3 regions of the Streptomyces sp. M41 genome follow, and region 3 is predicted to be linked to each of the others. Evidence: riboswitches for the same ligand, from Rfam matches in the RefSeq annotation. Region 3 holds a riboswitch; each other region holds the start of a gene.
The links. Region 3 has a riboswitch for cobalamin ahead of ACHBTE_RS28955 (cobalamin biosynthesis protein). Riboswitches for the same ligand answer to the same signal wherever they lie in the genome.
Positions count from the first base shown of each region.

Region 1: it holds a riboswitch for cobalamin, as region 3 does, so the genes downstream of both, nrdI (class Ib ribonucleoside-diphosphate reductase assembly flavoprotein NrdI) here and ACHBTE_RS28955 (cobalamin biosynthesis protein) in region 3, are expected to answer to the same signal.
Region 2: it holds a riboswitch for cobalamin, as region 3 does, so the genes downstream of both, ACHBTE_RS00300 (prenyltransferase/squalene oxidase repeat-containing protein) here and ACHBTE_RS28955 (cobalamin biosynthesis protein) in region 3, are expected to answer to the same signal.

Region 1 is NZ_JBIMKE010000001.1:81,879-88,261, reverse strand. Features, by position in the region: gene metE (5-methyltetrahydropteroyltriglutamate--homocysteine S-methyltransferase) at 1-1,720, shown strand, start outside; gene ACHBTE_RS00390 (hypothetical protein) at 1,809-2,162, shown strand; cobalamin riboswitch at 2,228-2,450, shown strand; gene nrdI (class Ib ribonucleoside-diphosphate reductase assembly flavoprotein NrdI) at 2,633-3,052, shown strand; gene nrdE (class 1b ribonucleoside-diphosphate reductase subunit alpha) at 3,049-5,190, shown strand; gene nrdF (class 1b ribonucleoside-diphosphate reductase subunit beta) at 5,226-6,248, shown strand; gene thiI (tRNA uracil 4-sulfurtransferase ThiI) at 6,260-6,383, shown strand, end outside.
Region 2 is NZ_JBIMKE010000001.1:62,769-69,151, reverse strand. Features, by position in the region: gene ACHBTE_RS00310 (energy-coupling factor transporter transmembrane component T) at 1-588, opposite strand, end outside; gene ACHBTE_RS00305 (hypothetical protein) at 585-1,529, opposite strand; gene ACHBTE_RS00300 (prenyltransferase/squalene oxidase repeat-containing protein) at 1,526-4,243, opposite strand; cobalamin riboswitch at 4,436-4,568, opposite strand; cobalamin riboswitch at 4,683-4,756, shown strand; gene ACHBTE_RS00295 (hypothetical protein) at 4,875-6,287, shown strand; gene ACHBTE_RS00290 (cobalamin-binding protein) at 6,316-6,383, shown strand, end outside.
Region 3 is NZ_JBIMKE010000030.1:34,173-40,555, forward strand. Features, by position in the region: gene ACHBTE_RS28950 (cobyric acid synthase) at 1-1,390, opposite strand, end outside; gene ACHBTE_RS28955 (cobalamin biosynthesis protein) at 1,387-2,346, opposite strand; cobalamin riboswitch at 2,453-2,596, opposite strand; gene ACHBTE_RS28960 (hypothetical protein) at 2,726-2,947, opposite strand; gene ACHBTE_RS28965 (inorganic phosphate transporter) at 2,991-4,232, opposite strand; gene ACHBTE_RS28970 (lysozyme) at 4,397-5,191, opposite strand; gene ACHBTE_RS28975 (class II aldolase/adducin family protein) at 5,400-6,101, shown strand; gene ACHBTE_RS28980 (alpha/beta hydrolase) at 6,295-6,383, shown strand, end outside.

The sequences.
Region 1 (6,383 bases), on a different contig from region 3:
CCTCGCCGACCTGCGCGCCGCCGGCGCCGAATGGGTCCAGATCGACGAACCCGCCCTCGTCCAGGACCGCACCCCGGCCGAGCTGAACGCCGCCGAGCGCGCCTACCGTGATCTCGGCGCCCTCACCGACCGGCCGAAGCTGCTGGTCGCCTCGTACTTCGACCGGCTCGGCGACGCCCTGCCCGTCCTGGCCAAGGCACCGGTCGACGGCCTCGCCCTGGACTTCACCGAGTCCGCCGCCGCCAACCTCGACGCGCTCGCCGCCGTCGGCGGACTGCCCGGCAAGCGCCTGGTCGCCGGCGTGGTCAACGGCCGCAACATCTGGGTCAACGACCTCGAGAAGTCCCTCGCCACGCTCGGCACCCTGCTCGGGCTGGCCGACCGCGTCGACGTGTCGTCCTCCTGCTCCCTCCTCCACGTGCCGATCGACACGGCCCTGGAGCGGGACATCGAGCCGCAGATCCTGCGCTGGCTGGCCTTCGCCAAGCAGAAGACCGCCGAGATCGTCACCCTCGCCAAGGGCCTCGCCCAGGGCACGGGCGCGATCACCGCCGAACTCGCCGCCAACCGGGCCGACCTGGCCTCCCGCGCGGGCTCGCCGATCACCCACGACCCGGCCGTGCGCGCCCGTACCGCCGCCGTCACCGAGGCCGACGCCCGCCGCTCCCAGCCGTACGCCGAGCGGGCCACCGCCCAGCGCGCCCATCTCGGCCTTCCCCTGCTGCCGACCACCACCATCGGCTCCTTCCCGCAGACCGGCGAACTGCGCACCGCACGCGCCGACCTGCGCGGCGGGCGGACCGACACGGCCGGCTACGAGGAGCGCATCAAGGCCGAGATCCAGGAAGTCATCTCCTTCCAGGAGAAGACCGGGATCGACGTCCTCGTGCACGGCGAGCCCGAACGCAACGACATGGTCCAGTACTTCGCCGAGCAGCTCACCGGCTTCCTCGCCACCCAGCACGGCTGGGTCCAGTCCTACGGCACCCGCTACGTCCGTCCGCCGATCCTGGCCGGCGACATCTCCCGCCCCGAACCGATGACGGTGCGCTGGACGACGTACGCCCAGTCCCTCACCTCCCGCCCGGTCAAGGGCATGCTCACCGGACCGGTCACCATGCTCGCCTGGTCCTTCGTCCGCGACGACCAGCCCCTCGGCGACACCGCCCGCCAGGTCGCCCTCGCCCTGCGCGACGAGGTGAGCGACCTGGAGGCCGCCGGGACCTCGGTCATCCAGGTCGACGAACCCGCGCTGCGCGAGACCCTGCCCCTGCGCTCCGCCGACCACCCGGCCTACCTCGCGTGGGCGACCGAGGCGTTCCGGCTCAGCACCAGCTCTGTGCGGCCGGACACCCAGATCCACACCCACATGTGCTACGCCGAGTTCGGCGACATCGTCCAGGCCATCGACGACCTCGACGCCGACGTCATCAGCCTGGAGGCCGCCCGCTCCCACATGCAGGTCGCCCGCGAACTCGCCGCCCACGGCTACCCGCGCGAGGCGGGGCCGGGTGTCTACGACATCCACTCGCCGCGGGTGCCGAGCACCCAGGAGGCGGCGGAACTCCTGCGCACCGGACTGAAGGCCATCCCCGCCGAACGGCTCTGGGTCAACCCCGACTGCGGCCTGAAGACCCGCGGCTGGCCCGAGACCCGCGCCTCCCTGGAGAACCTGGTCGCCGCGGCCCGCACGGTGCGTGGCGAGCTGTCCGAGTCCTGATCCGCACATCCCGAGGGCCGGGGCGCCACAAGCGCCTCGGCCCCGACGAGCAGTACCGCCACGGCCACAAGCACAAGGGGGTTCATCGGTGAGGCACAAAGCGCGAGAGGTCATGGTGGACGGCCGGCCCATGGTCGCCGTGTCGGCGAAGGACTTCGAGAGCCTGCTCGCCATGCGCAGACAACTCGGCAGCCAGACCGCCAAGATGCGCGCGCTGCGCGACGCGCTCGTCGACATGACCGAGTTCCTCGATGGTCTCGCCGCGGAACTCGACGGCGAATCCCCAGCCGAACCGCACGATGCCTTCCCGCCCCTCGGTCCTCGGCACCGCCAGGCGGCGCTCGTGGCCGAGATACGGCGACGGGCCCATCGGGTACGGGCCGTCACCGGCGCGGGACGCGCCTCGGACCCTCGTCGCCCCCGCACCCCAAGGCCGACTTAGGTATACCTAACTTCACTCGCCAACACAACATCTGGGGGTGGCTGGACTCAGCTCGTTCTAGATGTAGTGTTGATCGTGCTGGTGGTTCGCCAGGCACCTCTGTGTCGGCGAGGCAAGAGGGAACCCGGTGGAAATCCGGGACTGCCCCGCAGCGGTGAGCGGGAACGACCGCCGTCATACGCACTGGGCCCGACGTACCGGGTCTGGGAAGCGACGGCCAGTAGGTGTCCTCCGGTCAGGAGGGTGGGCCCGTGAGTCCGAAGACCTGCCACCGGTGCGTACGCCGACGACACGGCGCACGCGCTCCGAGGCCCCGAGGGAGGGCCACGTGGCAGTCGCACGGCCCCGGGTCAGGCGTGGCGTACAGGTTTCCGCCGCCGCCCGGCTGTTCGCCGTACGCGCCGCGACGCTCCTCCCCTCCCGGTCCTCGGACGGACGACACGGGAACGAGCGAGAGGAGGCGGTGGTCGATGAGTGGTCTCGTGTACTTCTCCAGCGTCTCGGAGAACACCAAGCGCTTCGTGGAGAGGCTGGGCCTGCCCGCCACGCGGATCCCCCTGCACCCGCACCGCGACGGCATGCCCCAGGTCACCGACCCGTATGTGCTGATCGTGCCGACCTACGGCGGCGGCGAGCGCGCGGGTGCGGTCCCCAGGCAGGTGGTCCGCTTCCTGAACGTCGAGGCCAACCGGGCGTTGCTGCGCGGGGTGATCGCCTCGGGCAACACCAACTTCGGTGCGGACTACTGCCTTGCCGGGCGGGTCATCTCGGCCAAGTGCCGGGTCCCCGAGCTGTACCGATTCGAACTGCTGGGCACGGACCGCGACGTCCGCGCCGTGAGGGAAGGACTTCAGAGGTTTTGGACACGACGCTCCTCGGCAGCGGCGTGATCACCGCGCAGCGCGAGTCGGTCGGCACGCGCAAGGACTACCACGCGCTGAACGCCCTGCTGAACATGTACGACTGCGACGGCCACATCCAGTTCGACAAGGACCGCGAGGCCGTACGCCAGTACTTCCTCCAGCATGTGAACCCGAACACGGTGGAGTTCGGGTCACTGAAGGAGAAGATCGACTATCTGATCGAGAACGACTACTACGAGGAAGCCCCGATCCGGGCCTATGCCTGGGAGTTCGTGGAGAGCCTCCACCAGCAGGCGTACGCCCACAAGCACCGCTTCCGCACCTTCCTCGGCGCGTTCAAGTACTACACCTCGTACACGCTGAAGACCTTCGACGGCTCCCACTACCTGGAGCGCTACGAGGACCGGGTCGTCGCCACCGCCCTGTATCTCGGCGCCGGTGACGAGCAGTTGGCCTCCCGGCTGGTCGACGAGATGATGACCGGCCGCTTCCAGCCCGCCACCCCCACCTTCCTGAACGCCGGCAAGGCCCAGCGCGGCGAGCTCGTCTCCTGCTTCCTCCTCCGTGTCGAGGACAACCTGGAGTCCATCGGACGCGGCATCAACTCCGCGCTCCAGCTCAGCAAGCGCGGCGGTGGAGTCGCCCTGCTCCTGACGAACCTGCGCGAACAGGGCGCCCCGATCAAGAAGATCGAGAATCAGTCCTCGGGCGTCGTCCCGGTGATGAAGCTCCTTGAGGACTCCTTCTCGTACGCCAACCAGCTAGGCGCACGCCAGGGCGCGGGCGCGGTGTACCTGCACGCGCACCACCCGGACATCATGCGGTTCCTGGACACCAAGCGGGAGAACGCGGACGAGAAGATCCGCATCAAGACCCTCTCCCTGGGTGTCGTCGTCCCGGACATCACCTTCGAACTCGCCAAGCGCAACGAGGACATGCACCTGTTCTCGCCCTACGACGTCGAGCGCGAGTACGGCAAGCCGCTGTCCGACCTCTCCGTCAGCGAGCACTACGACGACCTGGTCGCCAACCCTCGCATCCGCAAGACCACGCTCAGCGCCCGCGAGTTCTTCAAGACGATCGCGGAGTTGCAGTTCGAGTCGGGGTACCCGTATCTGCTGTTCGAGGACACGGTGAACCGGGCCAACCCGATCCCGGGCTGGATCAACATGTCCAACCTGTGCTCGGAGATCCTTCAGGTCAACACGCCCAGCACCTACGACGCCTCGCTCGGCTACGAGACCGTCGGCAAGGACATCTCCTGCAACCTGGGCTCGCTGAACATCGCCGCCGCGATGGCCTCCCCCGACTTCGGCGCGACCGTCGAGACGTCGGTGCGGGGCCTGACATCCGTCTCCGACCAGTCGGACATCGACGCGGTCCCGTCCGTGGCACACGGCAACCGGCTGACGCACTCCATCGGCCTCGGCCAGATGAACCTGCACGGCTACCTCGCCTCGCAGCGCATCCACTACGGCAGCGAAGAGGGCGTCGACTTTACCGACATGTACTTCTACGCGGTCGCCTATCACGCGCTGCGTGCCTCGAACCGGATCGCGATCGAGCGCGGCACGGCCTTCGACGGGTTCGAGACCACGGCGTATGCCGACGGCTCGTACTTCGACAAGTACACCGAGCAGGCGTGGGAGCCGGCCACCGAGCGGGTGCGGGAGGTTTTCGCCGACGCGGGTATCCGCATCCCCACGCAGGACGACTGGCGTGAGTTGAAGCGGTCCGTCCAGGAGCACGGCATCTACAACCAGTACCTCCAGGCCGTGCCGCCCACGGGTTCCATCAGCTACATCAACGACTCGACCGCCTCCATCCACCCGATCGCCGCCAAGGTGGAGATCCGCAAGGAGGGCAAGCTCGGCCGCGTCTACTACCCGGCGCCGCACATGGACAACGACAACCTGGAGTACTTCCAGGACGCGTACGAGATCGGCTACGAGAAGATCATCGACACGTACGCGGCGGCCACCCAGCACGTCGACCAGGGCCTGAGCTGCACCCTCTTCTTCCGCGACACGGCCACCACCCGCGACCTGAACCGGGCGCAGATCCACGCCTGGCGCAAGGGCATCAAGACCCTCTACTACATCCGGCTGCGCCAGGAGGCCCTGGAGGGCACCGAGATCGAGAACTGCCTGTCCTGCACCCTGTGACGCCCTCCGCCCCACCGCACGCGAAAGCACCGACGATGACCACCACCCCGGCACCACTGACCGAACTGTCGGTCACACCCCCGTCCTACCGCCACGACCCCGCCGCCCGCCTGCGCCCGGTCAACTGGAACCGCGTCACCGACGAGAAGGACCTGGAGGTGTGGAACCGGCTCACCGCCAACTTCTGGCTGCCCGAGAAGGTTCCGCTCTCCAATGACGTGAACGCCTGGCAGCAGCGGCTCACCGCCGCGGAACGCACGCTCACCATGCGGGTGTTCACCGGTCTGACCATGCTCGACACCGTGCAGGCCACGGTCGGCGAGATCGTGCAGATCCAGGACGCGCGCACCGAGCACGAGGAGGCCGTCTACACCAACATCGCCTTCATGCAGGCCGTGCACGCCCGCAGCTACTCGTCCGTCTTCTCCACCCTCTCCAACACCCCGGAGATCGACGACGCCTACCGCTGGGCCGTGGACAACGACGTCCTCCAGCAGCGCTGCAAGACGGTTCTGAAGTACTACTACGGCGACGACCCGCTGAAGCGGAAGGTCGCCTCCACCCTGCTGTCGTCGCTGCTGCTGTACGCGGGCTTCTACCTCCCGCTGCACTTCTCCACCCACGCCCTGCTCACCAACACCGCCGACATGATCCGCCTGATCCTGCGCGACAAGGCGGTGCACGGCTACTACTCCGGCTACAAGTACCAGCGCGGCCTGGAGAATCGGTCGACGGCCGAGCAGGAGGAGATGCGCGAGTTCACGCACGCACTGCTGGAGGAGCTGTACCAGCTGGAGCTCCAGTACTCGGGCGAGCTGTACGAGCCGCTCGGGCTGATGGACGACGTGGCCGTATTCGTCCGCTACAACGCCAACAAGGCACTGATGAACCTCGGTTACCCGGCTCGCTTCGGGGCGGACGAGACCGAGGTCAACCCGGAGATCCTCGCGGCGCTGTCGCCCGGCGCCGACGAGAACCACGACTTCTTCTCCGGGTCCGGCTCCTCCTACGTCATGGGCAAGGCGGAGGACACCGCCGACGACGACTGGGACTTCTGAGAGGCACTGCCATGACCTCCTCCTACGGCCCCTGTGTGCTGCTCAAGCACGGTGAGATCTTCCTCAAGGGACACAACCGCCACCGCTTCACCGAGCGGCTGCACGACAACCTGCGCGTCGCGCTGCGCGGGATCG
Region 2 (6,383 bases), on a different contig from region 3:
CACGCTGTGCACCAGCTGCGGGGCGACGCTCAGCGCGACCGTGACGGCGACGCCGAGTTCGTACAGGGCACCGGGCAGCACACGCAGCGCGCGTTTGGGATTGGCGAGGGTGTTGGCGGCGCCGATGCAGCACAGCATGCAGGCCAGCCGCAGTCCGTCGGTCGCGGCGGACAGCAGGGCCTCCAGGGACACCGGTCCACCGATCTGGATGCCGGCGTACCAGTCGGGGGTCGGTACGTGTGGCAGAGAGAACAGGAAGTGATCGTGGGGCGTGATGCCGGTGGCGAACACTGCGCGGAAGACCACGCGGATCGCGACGACCGTGAGCGCCAGATACAAGTAGTACTTGAAGCCGCGGGCCCAGGGGGCCTCGGTGCGGCGGGCTGAGACGACGTAGCCGAGGACGGCCAGAACCAGGAACAGCAGCAGCGGGTTGTTGGTGCGGCTGACGGCGGTGGCGAGGGCGAGCGCCCAGATCCACCAGGCCATCGGGTGCAGGGTGCGCGGCAGGCGCCGCCCGCCCCTGTCCGGTGCGGGCCCGGACAGGGGGAGGGTGGCGTCGGCTGTGGTGCGTGCCACGCGGGTCACTCGGTACGGCGGCGCCGGCGGGCCGCGTAGACGGCGGCCCCGCCGATGAGCAGGACGAGCGAGGCACCGGTGACCACCGGCCCGATCGAGCCGGGGTCGTGCTCGGCATCGGCGGCCGGTGCGGCGTCGACGACCTTGGTACCGGCGCTGGGTGCGGCGGTCGCGTCGACCGGGGCGGAGGTGCTCGGCGAAGGGCTGGGGGTCGGCGAAGGGGAGGCGCTCTTCGTCGGCTTCGGTTCCTTGGACTTCTTCGGGGTCGACTCGGCCGGCGAGGGCTTCGTCGGCCGGGGCACCGGCCGCTCCGGCGCCGGGCCGGTGTCCACATCCGGCGGGAGCGGGGGTGCCTCGTCGTCGGACGGCGGCTTGCCCGCGTTGCCCTGCGGGCGGGTGTTGTGGGCGCGCAACCGGTCCGGGGTCACGGAGGGCCGACCCTCCGTGCCTTCCACGTTGGTGCCGCCGAACTGCCACAGGTCGACGCTGCCGGGCTTCGGCTTGTAGAGCATGGCCCCGAGCTGGCTGTACTCCCAGGTGTCCTCGCCCGGGTCGGCGTGCCAGTAGGACCAGTAGGCGGACGCGGGCGGCGTGAGGACGCAGTCGTCCTCGGCCGGGGTCGGGAACTGTTTGCCGTTCTTGTAACCGCTGTAGCCGATACGGCAGATGAACGCCGGGCCGTCGTGCCCGGTACCGGCGGTGCGCCAGCCGCCCTGGTTGAGCAGTTCGTAGCCGGTGGTGGGCGTCGTACCGCAGGAGCGCAGGATCGGGCCGCCCCAGTGGCTGAAGTCGACGGCGAGGACGGCTCCGGAGGTGGTCGTGCACTGGCCCATGGGCTGCGGGGCGGCGGCGGCCGGGGCCACGGTCGCGGCGAGGGCGGCGGCGGTGAGGCCGAGGGCCGCCGCGAGCCGTACGGCGGTACGGGCGACGTTACGGGCTGCGGCCGTCATGACGACTCCCCCGGCTCCCCCGCCTCGACTCGCCGCCGGGCGACGACGACCGTGCGCCAGCCCGCGGCCACCAGCAGCGCGGCGACGGCCGCGAGGGCGGCGACCTGGACGCCGGTGGACGCCAGACCGCCGGACGAGCCCTGGGCACCGGTGCCGCCGGACGTTCCGCCCGTGCCTGAAATGTCACCGGGCGTCACGATGTCCGGGGCCGTTCCGCTCGGGCTCGGGCTGGGCGTGGGCTGTGGCGATGTGCCGTCCAGGCTGCGCTCCAGCTCGCCGAAGGAGACTCCGGTGGCGCCGCCCACCGCCTGCGTGGAGGCCCGCAGATCGGAACCCTGCTGGCCCTCCTTCGCCACGTCGAAGCCGCCGTCGGGGTTCTGCCGGGCGGCGAGGAACTTCCGCGCCGCGGCGATCTCGTCCGTGTGGGCGGAGGCGTCCAGCGACAGTCCCTGCACGGCCAGCGCGGCCGAGTTGGTCGAGTTGCCGGCGGCGCCCGGGAAGCCGCCGTCGGCCAGCTGCATGGAGGCGATCCAGCCGAGCGCCTTGTCGACGGCCTGTTCGTGGCCGCCGGCCAGCTCCAGGGCCATCGCGGCGATCGCCGTGGAGTCCACGTCGGAGTCCCCGGTGGACGGAATCAGGCTCGGCCAGGCGCCGCTGTCGTGCTGAAGGCCGGCCAGATAGGCGATCGGCTCCTCGGCCGCGGCCTCCTCACCGGCGCGCACCTGTGCCATGACGGCCAGGGACTGGGCGAACACGCTCGGCGCGTAGGTGTAGGCGCCCTTCGCGGCGCAGGAGCGGTCGGGTGCGGTGCTCGGCTTCGCGCATACGGCCTTGTCGAGCGCGGCGATCAGGTTTTCACCGCCGAAGTCGCGCGGGTCGCGGCCCACCGCCTCGGCGAGCAACGCGGTCTTGCCGATGGCCCCGCCCACGGCGTGTTCGGTCCCGACGCCGGTCCAGTCGTGCACGGTGCGCCCCTCGCCGTCCTTGCCTCCCCGGTCGAGGAAGTCGACGATGCCGCGCAGTTTGGCGTTGTTCAGGCCGGTGGCGGCGAGAGCGTAGGCGCCGTCGATGGTCAGGCCGAAGTCGGCGCGGGAGGTGCCGGATCCCGCGGTGTGGTACTGGCCCTGCTTGAGGTTGGCGGCGCTGGTGAGGTAGGCGACGCCTTTGGTGAGGTCGGGCCCCGCACCGCCGGTCGGCGGCGTGCTCGGATCGTCGGTGGTCGGCGGGTCGGTCGGCTCGGGTTCCTTGGTGGTGAGCGCGGTCAGATCGGTGCCGGCGCCGGCCAGGACCGCTGGCGGGGTCGGGTAGAGGGAGGACTCCGTGGCGCCCTCCTCGAACCCGAAGCCGCCGTCGTCGAGTTGCTGCCTCGACAGCCAGCCCACGGCCGCGTCGGCGATGGCGGTTTCGCCGAGCGCGCGCAGGGCCTGGGCGGCGTAGCCGGTCGCGGCGACGCTTGCGACGGTGGAACCCGTGTACGCGGTGAAGGCGCCGTCCGCGCGCTGGGCCTTGGTCAGATACGTACGGGCCTTCGCCACGGCCGCCTCGTGGCCGCCCGCCTCGTGCAGGACCAGGGCGACGAGGCCGGTGGTGGCCGGGTCGCCGTCGCAGTTCTCGCCGGGGCGGATGAGGACGCTGGTGATGCCGCCGCTGGTGCACTGCAGCTGGGTCAGACGCTCGACGGCGTCCGCCGGCGGCGTCGAGCCGGCCCGCAGCAGGGCGAGCACGGACAGTGCCTGCCCGTCGGTGTAGCCCGCGTTGCGGAAGTCGCCCTTGGCGGTGCAGCCGGGAGTCGGGGTGCCGGACTCGGGGCCCGCCGCGCAGACGTTCTTCGCCAGGTCGCCGACGAGGTCGTGGCCGCCGAAGTCGGCCGGGTCGCCCTCGGCGATCTCCGCGAGGAGGGCGAGGCGGGCGGCGGCGGTGGCGTCGGGCGCCTGGTCGGTGCCGGACGGGTAGGCGTAGGCGCCGGTGTGGGCGGCGAGGAAGGCGGTGACCTTCTCCAGGACCCCGCTCTTGCCCTCGGCGGCGGCGAGCGCGTACGCGGTCTCGGTGCTCAGCAGGTAGTTGGGGGTCTCGGCGCCCTCGTCGACGACGCGTTCGCCGTCCGTCAGACGGCCCTTGAGCCAGGTCGCCGCGGCGGCCAGCGCCACGTCGCCGGGTGCTCCGGTGGGCGTGCCGGGGTCTGGGGTGCCGTTGTCTCCGCCCGCGCGGACGTCGTCGGGGCTGAAGGTGGGCTTGCCGGTGGAGCCGCCGACATCGGTGCCACCGAACACCCAGGCGTCGACGTCGCCGTCCTTGAGCTTGCGGTCCATGGCGCCGTACTGGCTGTAGGACCACTCCTCCTGGCCGGGCGCGGCCGTCCAGTAGGACCAGTAGGCGGTGGCCGGCGGGGTCAGGACGCAGGATTCCTTGTCGGAAGTCGGGTACTGCGTACCGGAGTTGAAGGTTCCGTGGCCGAGGCGACAGATGAAGGCGGGGCCGTCGTGCTCGGTGCCGGTGGTGCCGAAGCCGCCCTCGTGGAGGAGTTCGTAGCCGGTGGTGGGGGTGGTGTCGCAGCCGCGTACGACCTCGCCGCCGAACGGCCCGAAGTCGACGGCGACGACGGCGCCCTGGGTGGCGGTGCAGTCTCCGATCGGGTCGGCCGTGGCGGGGGTGATGGTGAGGAACGTCACCGCGGTCCCCACGAGCAACGCAAGTGCCGACAGCAGCGCCGTCAACGACCCCGGTCTGCTTCCCGTGCGTCCGGTTGTGCTGCGTCTGTCCGTCCCCACCACGGCCCCCGGCCCCTCGTTGTGTGGCCGACACGGCGAGGGCGTGGGTGAGGGCCGTCACCTGGGGGATTTCCGCCGGGGACGGCTGGTCGCACCACGCCGCAGTCCGCGACGGCGTTCATTGCGTTTCGTTGCGTTCGTTGCTGAGAGCACGCGGCCAGGTGTTCCGGCTCGCCCGGCGGTCGCCGGGCTCATGGTTGCGGGACAGCGCCGGAGTCACACCGGCTTCCCCTGGAACTGCGTCTGTATCAGCCGGATTTGAACATGGTTCACAGACAGCGTCAAGGAGAGGCACAGGGGTGGCAAGGGGTCGTCCGGGACAAGTCTGGCGAGACAAGTCTGGCGGCGGGCACGGGAGTCGAGTAGCGTCCTGGGCTGCCACATGGGGGAACCCGGTGTGAATCCGGGGCTGACGCGCAGCGGTGTGGAACGGCGGGGTCGTTCCGAGCCCGAATGCCCATGCGGGCATGCACCTTTGGAAGCCGGTCCACGCGTTCCCGGACGGCGCCCGCACCCGGTGCCGCGCCGTACGTGCCCGGGTTTCGGGGTCGACGTCCCTTACTCTCAGGAGCCGTCCATGTCCCGTCCCCGGTCCCTTCGCCGCCCGGCACTCGTCGCTTCCGCGGCGCTCAGCGTGTTCGCCCTGACCACCCTCCCCGCGTCGGCCACCTCCTCCCCGGCACAGATAGCCACCGCCAAGAACAACGGCATCGCCTACCTCAAGACCCTTCAGGCCGCGGACGGTTCGTACGCCGGGTCCGGGCTGTCCAACGAATGGGCGTTCAGCGCGTTCGCCTCCGCCGGAACCGCCGCCGTGGACGTCACGCCGGGCGGCGACGCAAGCAAGAACGCGAGAACCGTCTACCGCAACCTGCTGTCCACGACGAGCTGGCCGTCGGCATCGCCCGTCGTCACGGACTACGAGCGGGCCGCCCTCAACGCCTACGCCGCCGGCATCGACCCGGCCCGCGTCTCCGCCTCCCGCAACCTGATCGCCGACATCTACCGCTACTGGCAGACCGCCGAGCCCGGCTACTTCGGCCCCTCCGCCAATTTCAACGGCACCGTCTTCGCCGCTCTCGCCCTGGGCGGCGCCAGGACCCAGGCCGGTCAGGCCCGCATTCCGCAGGCGCTGCGCAACGCGATGGTCACCCGCATCCGTGCCAACCAGCACGACGACGGCGGCTGGAACTACGCCAAGGCCGAGGGCGACCCGGCCAAGCTGGCCGCCGCGAGCGATGTCGACATGGCCGGTGCGGCGATGGCGGCGCTGTGCGTCTCGGGGGTGCCGAACACCGACACCGACATCGTCCAGGCAAGGGCGTTCCTCAAGAGCAAGCTGGTGCCGAACAGCGGTGCCTTCAACGCCATGTACGGCATCAACACCGACTCCAACGGCTGGGCCGTCTCCGGCCTCAACGCCTGCGGAATCAACCCGCAGACCGGCGACTTCCTCACCTCCATGGGCAAGACCCCGGTCGACTTCCTGATCGCGCAGCAGATCAACCCCGGCGGCGGCTTCAGGTACCTGCCGAGCGACACCCAGCCGTCCGCGTACGCCTCCATCGACGCGGTGCGCGCCCTTGCTGGCGGCGGCTTCACCTCCGCCCCGCCCGTGCCGGTGACCTCGGGGGCGCCGCAGTGGGTGAGTCAGGGCTCCTTCACCTCCGGTACGGCGACCAAGCTGGCGCTGACGGTGGACGACGGCGCGGGCAGCCTCAAGGTGTGCTCGGTGTCCCTCACCCCGACCGGCGGTACGACGACGCTCGGTGCCGTCCTCGACGCGGCGACCGGCGCCGCCACCCCGTCGGGTTGTGTGGTCTCCGTGACCCCGTCGTCCGGTGCGGGCACCATCACCGCCATCAACGGCAAGGCGAACAGCGGGTCGAAGACCTGGAAGGTGACCGTGGACGGCTCGTCCTTCACGGCGGCGACACGCGGCAAGGTGATCGACGTCGGGGACACGATCGCGCTGCGCTGGGGGGCGTGAGCCGGGCAGCGGGGCCTAAAGTCGCCGTATGCGCATCGTCTCCCTGCTGCCCGCCGCTACCGACATCGTGGCCGAGCTCGGTCTCATGGCGCGGCT
Region 3 (6,383 bases):
GCTCCTCGCGCAGCGCGGCGAACGACGTATCGGCGGCCGGCACGAAGCGCCTCCCCGCGGCGAGCGCCACCTCCCGCAGGAAGGCCCGCCGGAATCCGTCCGACTCCAGCGAGCCGTGCCAGTGCGTGCCCCAGGTCTGGCCGACCCGGCAGCCGTCCAGGAAGGGGGTGCCGCCGTGTACGTCGGCGACGCCGTGGTGGATCTCGTAGCCCGCGACCCGCTCCCCGAGGGCCTCGCCCTCGGGCCGGGTGAGTGTCTTCTCCCGGGCGAACCGCACCCGCACCGGCAGGATCCCGAGCGCGTCGACCTCGCCGCTGCGGCTCTCGACGTCGTCCACGATGTGCTCGCCGAGGATCTGGAACCCGCCGCAGATGCCGAGGACGGGCCGCTGCTCGGCGGCCCTGCGGACCAGTGCCTCGGCGAGCCCCCGGGCACGCAGCCACTCCAGCGCCCGGACCGTCCCGCGGGTGCCCGGCACGATCACCAGGTCGGCGTCGGCCAGCTCCTCCGGCCGGTCCACGAACCGCACCACCACACCCGGCTCGGCGGCCAAGGCGTCCACATCGGTGAAGTTGGACATCAGCGGCACGGCGCACACCGCGATCCGCAGCACGTCCTCGCCGACGGGGGCGGACACCTGGGACTCCCGTACGGCACCGCGCAGGGAGACCCGCAGCCCGTCCTCCTCGTCGATGCCCATCCCGTGCCGGAAGGGCAGCACACCGTACGTCCGCCGCCCGGTGAGGTCGTGCAGCATGTCGAGGCCGGGCTCCAGCAGGCTGACATCTCCCCGGAACTTGTTGACCAGATACCCGGCGACGAGTTCCTGGTCCTCGGGGGAGAGCAGGGCCACGGTCCCGAAGAACGACGCGAAGACACCGCCGCGGTCGATGTCGCCCACCACCAGCACGGGCAGCCGCGCACTGCGCGCGATGCCCATGTTGACGATGTCCGTCCGCCGCAGATTGATCTCAGCCGGAGAGCCGGCCCCCTCACAGATCACCGCGTCATACGTGCCCCGCAGCTCGGCGAGACAGTCGAGCACGGTCCCCAGCAGCTTCTGCTGCCGTCCGCCGTGGTAGCCGCGCGCGCTCAGCTCGCCGACCGGCTTGCCCATCAGCACGACCTGACTGCTCTGCTCGCCACCGGGCTTGAGCAGCACGGGATTCATCAGCGCCGTCGGCTCCACACGGCACGCCTGCGCCTGCATGGCCTGGGCCCGGCCGATCTCCGCCCCCTCCCTCGTCACGAAGGAGTTGAGGGACATGTTCTGCGCCTTGAAGGGCGCGACCTTGACGCCCTGGCGTACCAGCCACCGGCAGATCCCGGCGGTCACGACGCTCTTGCCGGCGTCGGAGGTGGTACCGGCGACCAGAAGACCACCGCTCATACTCTCTGCCCCCTCTTCAGCGACCGCGCGTTCGTCAGCAGCCGCGCCCCGGCGCACACCCCGAGCGCCAGCCAGGTGACGCGCCGCGACAGCCGTACGGCCCGGTCGACGTCCTGGGTGACGACGGCCCGTCCCTGTGTGTTCAGCACGGGCCGGTGCTCCACCCGCCCCCCGTACGACAGCGTCCCGCCCAGCCGCACCCCGAGCGCCCCGGCGAAAGCGGCCTCCACGGGGCCGGCGTTGGGGCTCGGATGCCTCATCGCGTCCGCCCGCCAGGCGCTCACGGCACCGCGCGGATCCGGCCCGGCCAGCGCCGCGAGCACGGCCGTCAGCCGCGCCCCCGGCCACCCCGCCAGGTCGTCGAGCCGGGCAGAAGCCCAGCCGTAGCGCCGGTACTTGGGCGACTTGTGGCCCACCATGGCGTCGAGCGTGTTCACGGCCCGGAACCCGAGCAGCCCCGGCACCCCGCCCACGGCCCCCCAGACGAGCGCGCCCACGACCGCGTCGGAGGTGTTCTCGGCGACGGACTCCACCACGGCCCGGGCGATCTGGTCCGCGTCCAGCGCCTGCGGGTCCCGCCCGCACAGATGCGGCAGCCGCGCCCGCGCGCCCTCGATGTCTCCGGCCTCCAGGGCGCGCCCGATGTGCCGGGCCTCCCGGGCCAGCGAAGTCCCCCCGACCACCGCCCAGGTGGCGGCGCCGGTCAGGGCCAGGGATGCGGCGGGGGACGTACGGACGGCCCGGGTGGCGATGGTTCCGAGCGCCACGGCGCCACCGGCGCACACGGCCGTGTGCAGCGCACCCCACGCGCGGTGGTCACGCCACAACACACCTTCCACGGCAGCGGCGGCCCGCCCGAACACGGCGACCGGATGCCCCCGGCGCGGGTCGCCGAGCAGCAGATCACCGAGAAGTCCGGCGGCGGCGCCGTACGCGAAGACGCGATCGGCACGCATGGGCGTCAGCCGGCCGCGGGGGCGGGCAGCGCCCTGGTGCGGAACCTCAAGTTCGAACGGCAGCCGAGCATCGCGTTATGTCCTCACTCAGGGTGTCCGCGCCCTGGTTCGACGAGACCGGCGGTGAGAGTTCCTGGCTCCCGGGGGGTTTCTACCCCGGTGACAGTGGCGGGACCGCGCCGGATTCGCACCGGCTTCCTCTTCTGCCGCCGTAGATGGCTCCGGCAGTCCACCACGGGGTCGGAAGGGCCGTCAACTTGCTGTTGACCTGCGAAGGGAGAGTGTGCGGAGGCCCACACAGGCGTGAGGTGCGGGACGGTGTTCCGTCTCGCACCTCGATCCGTGACCGGCGTGCGTCAGCGCACGACGCGCGCGCGGGTCACGCCACGATCAGATAGATCCCGTAGCCCACGGCCGCCGCACACGCCGCGAAGCAGGCGTACGCGCCGGTGACCGCGAGCGTGGCCGAGTCGCCCTGGGCCACCGCGCGTTCGCGGCGGGACAGGCCGGTGATGCCCAGGGTGAACAGGCCCACCAGGGCAATGGTGACCACGAGGCTGACACCGAAGACGGAGCCGAGAGCCGCCCAGTCGATCTTCATGCTTCTGCTTCCTTGAGTAACCGGAGGAGTAACCGGGTGGGGGTCAGACGGCTGCCTTGGACGGCGCCGGCTCGGAGGCCTGAGCCGGGACGGTGGCCGTGATGTCCTCGGTCACCGTGCCCGCCGGCGGCGGCGTCACGGCGGCCATGGCCGTGGTCACCACGCCGGCCGGCTCGTCGGGGTCGTGGTCGTTGACGTTGGTGTGGTCGACGATCTCGCGGCGGGAGAGCTTCCAGATCACGGCGCTGGAGACGACCAGGAAGACCGCGACGAGGGCCGTGCCCCAGTCGCCGAAGCCGGTCACGTACTCCGCGAGCGCGCCCACCAGGGCGGCGGCCGGCAGGGTCAGGCCCCAGGCGACGAACATCCGGGTGGCCGTCGACCAGCGGACCACGCCGCCCTTGCGGCCGAGGCCCGCGCCCATGACCGCGCCGGAGACGGAGTGCGTGGTGGAGAGGGAGAAACCCAGGTGGGAGGAGGCCAGGATGACCGTGGCCGCGCTGGTCTGGGCGGCGAAGCCCTGCTGCGGCTGGAGGTCGGTCAGACCCTTGCCCATGGTGCGGATGATGCGCCAGCCGCCGAGGTAGGTGCCGAGGGCGATGGCGACGCCCGCGGAGAGGATGACCCACATGGGCGGGTCGGAGTCGGGGGCGAGGGTGCCGCCGGCGACCAGGGCGAGGGTGATGATGCCCATGGTCTTCTGCGCGTCGTTGGTGCCGTGGGCCAGGGAGACCAGACCGGCGGAGGCGATCTGCCCGGCGCGGTAGCCCTTCTTGGACGCCTCGCCGCCGTCGGCCTTCTTGCCGAGCTTGTAGGTCAGCCGCGTGGCGAACATCGCCGCGATGCCCGCCACCAGCGGGGCGGCGATCGCCGGGATCAGCACCTTGGTGACGAGCACGTCGCCGTGGACCGCGCCGACGCCGGCCGAGGCGACGGTGGCGCCGATCAGGCCGCCCATGAGGGCGTGCGAGGAGCTGGAGGGCAGACCGACCAGCCAGGTCAGCAGGTTCCAGAGGATCGCACCGACCAGCGCGGCGAATATGACTTCGGGACGGATGCCGGCCTCGTCGACGAGGCCCTTGGAGATGGTGTTGGCGACCTCCACCGAGAGGAAGGCGCCGACGAGATTGAGGACGGCGGACATGGCCACCGCGACCTTGGGCCTCAGAGCGCCCGTGGAAATGGTCGTGGCCATCGCGTTGGCGGTGTCGTGGAAACCGTTCGTGAAATCGAACGCGAGTGCGGTCACCACCACAATCGCGAGGATCAGCGAGAAGCTTTCCATTTACCCAGGCAATCGTTCGAGGTCATTGGCGCGATGAACGTAGGCAACCTGAGTGAACGGAAGATGAACTGGGGCGGGCCGCACGGTGTCCGGGAGGGAGGGTTTCTCCCATGGTGGCGGAGGCTTCCGTTCCGCTGGGTGGCGTACGGCCCGGGCCCCATGGGCTAGCGGCCCCGGGCGAACTTCCTCAGCTGCGCCATGGACCCGTTGAAGAGATTCTGGTCACCCGGCAGGCTGCCGCCGTTGTCGTACTGCCAGAAGGTCCACAACCGCCATCCGGCCGGCAGTGTTCCCGCGCTCGACGCGTTGTAGCGCGCCGCCCACAGCGCGTGATCGGCGGCGAAGGCGCGGTCGGCGCCGGTGCAGGTGTTCCACCAGTGGGTGGTCGTGTAGATCACCGGGCGGCGGCCGGTGAGCCGCAGCACCTCGTCGCTGAAGGACCGGATCCAGGCGGTCATCCTGGCCTTGGTCAGCCCGTAGCACTTCTGCCTGCCGTACGGGTTGTACTCGATGTCGAGCGCGGGCGGCAAGGTCCAGCCGTCGGGCCGCCAGCCGCCGCCGTTGCGCACGAAGTACGCCGCCTGGGTCCTGCCGGACGACCTGTTCGGCAGGGCGAAGTGGTAGGCGCCGCGGACCAGGCCCGCGTCGCGGGAGCCGTTGTACTGCTGGCCGAAAAAGGGGTTGCGGTAGGTGTGTGACTCGGTCGCCTTGACGTAGACGAACCGGGCGCCTTTCGCCTTGGCCTTCGGCCAGTTGACGTTCTTCTGGTGGGACGAGACGTCATGCCCCCTCGGCTTGCCGGCCGCCGAGGCGGGCGTCTCGGCGAGCGCGGTCGCGCCGAGGGCGAGTGCGGTCATGGATGCCGCTATGAAGCGCGAGTGGCGGCGGTAGCGGTGACGGGTGCGGCGACCGGAGTGGCGACCGGAGTGGCGGCGGGGCGGTTTGCGATCACGGGCCATGTGGTTCCCCCCGGAATGGCGACGTGCACGACAAATCCCCCAGAGATCATGGGAAGATCGTTGAATTCTGATCGATCTCAGGCCAAGTAGGGACGGAAGGTGCTATGTCCTCATCTGTGTACTTCCGGACGCTGGCCTTCCGTCCTAAAGTGCCCGGCCCCGGCGGGACTTGAGGCCGCGTGTGGACGCCGGCTGGCAGGATCGCCGTATGACTGAGGAGCGGCAGGGGCGGCAGGGGCGGCAGGGGCAGCGGAGCCGGAAGGTGCGTGCCGAGGAGGTCGACGCGTGGGAGGCCCTCGTGGCCACGGCGCGGCGGACCGTGGCCGAGGGGCTGGTCGTCGGCACGTCCGGGAACGTGTCGGTGCGGGTCGGGGACACGGTGCTGGTCACGCCGTCGGGGGTGCCGTACGACCGGCTGACCGCGGAGGACGTGACCGGGGTGGACCTGGAGGGCGGGCAGGTGCTGGGCACGCTGGTGCCGACGAGCGAGCTGCCGATGCACCTCGCGGTGTACCGCGCGACGGACGCCGGCGCGGTGGTCCACACACACGCGGTCCACGCGACGGCCGTCTCGACCCTGGTCCCCGAGCTTCCGCTGATCCACTACATGGCGGCGGCCCTCGGCGGTCCGGTCCGGGTCGCCCCCTATGCGACGTACGGCACCCAGGAGTTGGCCGAGAACATGCTCCGTGCCCTCACCGGCCGCACCGCCTGTCTCCTCCAGAACCACGGCACGATCGCCTACGGCGCGACCCTCGCCCAGGCCCACGACCGCACGGCCCAGCTGGAGTGGATGTCCCGCCTGTGGCTCACGGCCTCCTCGGTGCCGGGCCTCACACCGACGCTGCTGTCCGAGGAGCAGGTGGCCGAGGCGGGGGAGCGGTTGCGGGGGTACGGGCAGCGGGGGTGAGCGCGGGGCCGCGCGCAGAGCTGCGGGAGGGCTGCGGGGACGCGGCGGGCGTGCGGTGGGAGTACGGCGGGGAGTGCGGCGAGCTCGCGGCGGGCGTGCGGGGTGCGCGCGGTGGGAGTACTGCTGGAGGCCCGCCTCACTCCAAGTCGCCCTCCCACTGGCCCGGCCCCCCGTCCGCCAGGACACTGGACACGTGCGCACTGTCACCGCGACGGCCGCTGCCGTCACCGTTGCCCTTGCCGCCGGCGTGGCGAGCGTCGCCGCCGGGCGGTTCGCCAGTGG